One region of the Clostridium sp. Marseille-QA1073 genome, then DNA from elsewhere that is predicted to be linked to it. Evidence: predicted binding sites of a transcription regulator. Region 1 holds the regulator's gene; the other holds the start of a gene.
What was found. Region 1 encodes LexA, which represses DNA repair genes until DNA is damaged. Its sites were predicted from a motif close to CNAACANNTGTTNG; they were not measured.
Positions count from the first base shown of each region.

Region 1 (3,221 bases):
CTCCGGTAAATCTAAGTTTATAACATGGGTGACACCTTTAATATCAAGTCCTCGAGAAGCCAAATCAGAAGAAACTAATATATTAGACTTACCATTAATAAAAGCATCCATAGCTTTTTTTCTATCACTTTTAAAAGATGTACCATGAATTGATTCAGCTTTTAGTTTATGATATCTAAGCTTCTCTGCCATTATTTCAATCTCATCACTTTTATTGATAAATACTATTGCTTTTCTAGGATTTAAAGCTGCTACCAGTTTTCTTACCATAATGATTTTATCTCTTCTATCGCAAACAAAATATATATGATCAATATTTTTATTTACGATATTTTCAGCTTCGCTTTTTATAATAATTGGTTCTTTCATCATTTCCTTTGAAAAATTAATAACCTCTTCTGTTAAAGTTGCTGAAAAACATAAAATTTGTCTTTCTCTTAAAGTAGTCTTTATTACAGCTTTTATATTTTCTATGTTGTTTATATCTAATAGTTTATCGCATTCATCTATAATTATAGTTTTTATTGTGTGACCAGAAATCTTCTTCATTTTTATTAATTCTAATATTCTTCCAGCAGACCCAACAATTATATGAGGTTTTTCTTTTAACTTTTCTGCCTGGCGCTTAATATTTACATTTCCAATTATAACTGAAGAAGTTATATTGTGATTGCTATTTTTAGACAAAGTATCTACTACTTTATGTACTTGCACTGCTAGCTCGTGGGTAGGAGTTAATATTATAGCTTGATTCTCTCTTTTTGAAGTATCGACTTTTTGAAAAAGAGGTAGCAGATAAGCTAAAGTTTTTCCACTACCAGTTTCTGACTGTGCAACTACGTCTTTATTGTCAGATATGTATGGTATAGATTTCTGTTGTATTTTCGTTGGTATCTTTATTTCTTGTGCCTCTAAACTCTTAATTATATTTTCACTTATATTTAAATCACTAAAACTATTTATCATCTTTCTCTCTCCTTAAGCTTTTCTATAAGGCATCTGAAAGAAAATAATAGATCAAAGATGTTAGTATATTTTAAGCATATGAAATAAAATAGCTAGTTAAAGATGGGTCATATATTTTGCATCCGACAAGAAGACAGGTTTTCATCATAGCTTAACTATCATGAAGTTCTGACAACGCAGTATGATACAAAACAGATAAGCATACTGACTAGTTATTTTTTGAATATGCTTCAATCAGACAAGGCGTTAGGTTCTGCTCATAGCGGCGCTATGGGCGGGTTCTGACGACGTAGTATGATGGAAAATAGGCTAATATACTGGTCTATTATTTTTTGAAGATGCCTGACTTTGTAAACTACATAAGTATACAGGAAAAAATGTTAAATTGAAATAATTTTTAATTTCAACTTTATAATTAGTATTATTAAAATTTATTTATTTATTATAGTCGCACTGTAATTACATGTCCTCTATAGAACATAAGTTTGATATTTAAAATCTCTTATGATATAATTTCTCTAAGAAATGAGGTGGTTCTATGGCTGATATTAAGAATAATAAACAAATTGAAATATATGAATTTTTAAAAGAACAAATATCCACAAAAGGTTATCCGCCTTCTGTTAGAGAAATATGTGAAGCAGTAAATTTAAAATCAACCTCTACGGTTCATGGTCATCTATCTCGTCTTGAAAAAAAAGGACTTATAAGACGTGATCCTACCAAACCTAGAGCAATAGAGCTTTTATTAGACTCTCCAATAAAAAAAGAGTTAATAGATATTCCTATAGTAGGTAAAATAACTGCTGGGGAGCCTATACTTGCTCATGAAAGTATTGAAGATACATTTTCTATACCAATAAATTTTATAAAAAATAGAAATGACCTTTTTATATTAAAAGTTTCTGGAGAAAGCATGATTGAAGCTGGAATATTTGATGGTGATTTAGCAATTATAGAAAAAACTTCTGTAGCTAATAATGGCGAAATTGTAGTAGCTCTTATCGAAAATGAGGCTACAATTAAAACTTTTTATAAAGAAGATGGCTATATAAGACTTCAACCAGAAAATGCTTCAATGAATCCAATTTTAGTAAAAGACTGCACTATTCTTGGAAAACTTGCAGGGCTATATAGAAAATATTAATAAAGCGTGACAAAATGTCACGCTTTATTACGCAAATATTTTTCCTAATGCAATCAATATTCCTGTTTTGGCGTGGTCAAAAGTCAATCCACCTTGAAGATATGCTATAAATGGATCTCTAATTGGAGCATCAGCAGATAATTCTATTGAAGAACCTTGAATAAAGGCACCTGCTGCCATTATAACTTGATCACTATATCCCGGCATATCCCACGGCTCACACTCTACAAAAGAATCTATTGGTGAACCTGCTTGAATTCCTTTGCAGAATTTTATTAATTTTTCTTTATCATTAAACTTAATTGCCTGAATTATATCGCTTCTTTCATCATTATACTTTGGAAGAACCTCAAAACCTGCTAATTCCATAATTCTAGCACAAAATATTGCTCCTTTAACAGCTTCAATAGCAATATGAGGGGCTAAAAATAATCCTTGAAATAGTGTTCTCATAACTCCAAAAGTAGAACCACATTCTCCACCTATTCCTGGTATAGTTAACCTATATGCTGCTTGATTTACGTACTCTTCTTTCCCAGCTATATATCCTCCAGTTGGAGCTATACCTCCACCAATATTTTTAATGAGTGAACCTGCTACTAAGTCTGCACCTACGTCTGTAGGTTCGATGATTTGTATAAATTCACCATAACAATTATCCACAAAACATATTATATCTTTATTTATTTCCTTAACTGCTTTAATTATCGGTCTTATATCTTCTACTAATAAAGAATTTCTCCAGCCATAACCTGTAGATCTTTGAATATGTACTAATTTTACAGTGTTATCTTCTCTTAATATAGATTTCATAGCTTCTATATCAACTTTTTTATTTTCCCCTAAATCTATTTGTTTATAATTTACACCATACTCTTTTAATGAACCTATATTTTCTTCTTTACTAATTCCAATTATGCTATGAAGAGTGTCATAAGGTGCTCCACAAACACTAACCATTGTATCACCAGGTCTCAAATTTCCAAATAAGGCTGCACCAATAGCATGGGTACCATTAACAAAATGAGGTCTAACTAAAGCAGCTTCAGTATTAAATACTTTAGCATAAACTTTATCTAATGCCTCTCTTCCTATATCTCCATATCCA
Region 1 is NZ_JBSVQM010000006.1:81,061-84,281, forward strand. Features, by position in the region: gene ACY1IQ_RS07250 (DEAD/DEAH box helicase) at 1-966, opposite strand, end outside; gene lexA (transcriptional repressor LexA) at 1,505-2,113, shown strand; gene ACY1IQ_RS07260 (methionine gamma-lyase family protein) at 2,141-3,221, opposite strand, start outside.

Region 2 (3,221 bases), on a different contig from region 1:
ATGAGTATTAGAATAGCTACTTAAAAAACAATAAATTATGTTTTTTATTACTTCATAAGAAAAATTTTTATTCATGGATTTATAAACCTTATTAGCTTTTTCATAGTTAGTAGATATATTTATAAATTCATCTATTAAATTTGCCTCATAGTTTGCTTCAGTAATAATTAAATTAGGTTTTTTATTATTATAATAACTTTCATAAATGGAAGTTAGATACCCTTCAAAACTTCCATCAAAAATATAAACAATCATATAACACCTCTTATATTCAATTGAGAATTGAAAATGGATAATTGACAATTATGGTGGAAATTAGTTTTAATCAAACTAATTTCTTTAATAGATTTTTGACTAGCAATATAATTGCTAGTTTTTCACCTCTTGGGAACTTAATCAATTGAGAATTGAGAATGGAAAATTGACAATTGTGGCGAAAATTAATTCTTACAAATTAATTTCTTTAAATAGATTTTTTAATAAAAGTGACTGCGTCACTTAAAAAGAAATAAATTTAGAACTTCTCTTATAAAAGAGAAGTATCAATAATTCTCCATTGTCAATAGTCAATTTTCAATTGTATTAAATTTCTCCCGTGATGGCTTTAACTTTATCTTCTTTTTTATATATGGTAGGAACAATAGAGAAAAAAGAAAGTTGTTCATAATTAGAGTTTGTTGTCTTAAGTTTTTCTTCTTTTATTAATAATCTATTTTCTATTTTGTCTCTATCAAATCCTACATCTCCATAGTACTTTCCTCTACAGGTTATAAAATATTGAGCTCTTTTTAATACTACACCTAATTTTTTTATATCATCGAAAGTTAAAAAGGACACTTTTCTGGTTAATACAATCCTTTTTGCAGATCTTACTCCTATACCTGGGACTCTAAGTAATAATTCATATGGTGCAGTATTAATTTCCACAGGAAATTTATCTATGTTATTAAGAGCATAAGTAATTTTAGGATCTAGTTTTTCATGAAAATTAGGATTAGTTTCATTTAAAAGCTCAGAGGCTTTAAATCCATAGAATCTTAAAAGCCAATCAGCTTGATATAATCTATTTTCTCTAAGTAGTGGAGGATTTTTTATATCTGGTAGCTTAGGACTATTGTTAACAGGTACATAAGCAGAATAATATACTCTTTTTAAAGAGTACTTGTTATAAAGCCCTTCACACAATTTTAATATATCAAAATCACTTTCTTTGGTTGCACCTACAATAAGTTGTGTACTTTGACCTCCAGGAACAAAGGAAGGAGCAGATTTAAAGTGTTTTTTATTATCTACTGAATGAATTATTTGATTTTTTATAAAACTCATAGGTTTTAGTATATTTTCTTTAGATTTCTGAGGTGCCAATAATTTTAGTCCTTGAGAGGATGGTAGTTCAATGTTAACACTCATTCTATCTACATATTTCCCAGCCTCTTCAATTAAAGCATCATCAGCACCAGGAATAGCTTTAACGTGAATATATCCATTAAACTTATGTTCTAGTCTTAAAGTTTTAACAACTTTTAATAATAGTTCCATAGTATAATTAGCATTTTGTATTATTGCAGAACTTAAAAATAATCCCTCTATATAATTTCTTTTATAAAAATTTATAGTTAAATCAATGACCTCTTGGGGAGTAAAAAAGGCTCTAGGAACATCGTTGCTTATTCTATTCACACAATAGACACAATCATAAATGCAATAGTTAGTTAGGAGTATTTTTAGAAGAGAAATACATCTACCATCTGATGCAAAGCTATGACATATACCACTAACACTAGCATTACCTATACCATCTTTAGTATTTTTTCTATTGCTTCCACTAGAAGAACAGGAGACATCATATTTTGCAGCATCTGATAATATTTTAAGTTTATCCATTATATTCATAATACTATTTCCCCTTAATTAAAATAATGCACTGTAAATTGAAAAAGTTGTGAATTCAATAGTTTTAATATTTCACATATTTATTAATTTTTAAAGCTTATATATTCACATTTGAATCAATTATAGCACATATGTTCGCATGGTTGTAGGGGGCAAGTATATAAAATTATTATAAATATTATGGTTATCAACCTAAAAATAGAAGAAGATACCTCAATTCATAATTCACAACTTAGTCAATGGAGAATTGACGATGAACAATTGACAATTATGGTTGAAATTAATTTTACAAATTAATTTCTTTAATAGATTTTTTAATAAAAGTGACTGTGTCACTTTTAAAAGAAATTAATTAAAAATTTCTTCCATAAAGGAAAAGTATCAATAATTTATTAACTAGTTATTTCTGAAGATGTCTAATGTTGCAAATATAAAATTAGGTTATAATGTTTAGATAGGAATAAAACATAACGAGGTGTTAAGATTTTGAATATTAATGCACAAAGTATAAAACAATTGACGGATTTAGCTACATTTAATAGAGGGTTAAGTTGCTATAGACAAGGAAGAGTTTTTAATTTTGATATTAAAAATGGATATAATAGTATGTTGGATGAAGAAATACAATATATAAAAGCTAATGTAGAGTCTAGTTCTTATTATAATAGTTATGTTGTAGAAATAGCTTTAAGAGAAAATTCTAAAAGGCTTTCCTGTAATTGTACTTGTCTTGCTTTTAATGATTATGGTCATCAAAAAGCTTGTAAACACGTTGTAGCTGTATTATTAAACTATTCCCAAATGGCTATAGAATTAAAAGAAAAAAACTCAAGAGAAAATTTTATTGATAATTTAATAGAAAACTATAAAAATAATTTTGGAGATAATAAAAACTTAAAACAAGAGCTTTCCATGGATATTATATATTATCCTATGGATAAATATGAAAAATATAACTCTATAGAACTCAAATTAGGGGTAAATAAAAAATATGTGATTAAAAATATGAAATCTTTTTTAGAGGCTATAGATAAAAAGCAATGCTTAGAGTATGGAAAAGGTTTTACATTAAATCTTAATGAACAATATTTTAATGATAATGATATGAAACTTATTAATTTGTTACTTGAGATTTATGAGTTAAATAATATTATTGAAGCTAATAGTTATTCTTCAGTTAATTTTAAAATGCTAAAGGGTAAAAAAGCTTATTTAACAGATATGCATGTTAAAAGATTTTTTACAATATTTAAAGGTAAAACAATAAATATAATTAATGAATTTGGAACTATTAACAATATAAAAGTAGAAGATGAGATATTCCCTTT
Region 2 is NZ_JBSVQM010000021.1:65,998-69,218, reverse strand. Features, by position in the region: gene ACY1IQ_RS16590 (TIGR03915 family putative DNA repair protein) at 1-255, opposite strand, end outside; gene ACY1IQ_RS16585 (putative DNA modification/repair radical SAM protein) at 583-1,893, opposite strand; gene ACY1IQ_RS16580 (SNF2 helicase associated domain-containing protein) at 2,380-3,221, shown strand, end outside.
Region 2: a site for LexA is predicted at 2,018-2,031, ahead of ACY1IQ_RS16585 (putative DNA modification/repair radical SAM protein). Genes of this name have one in related genera too.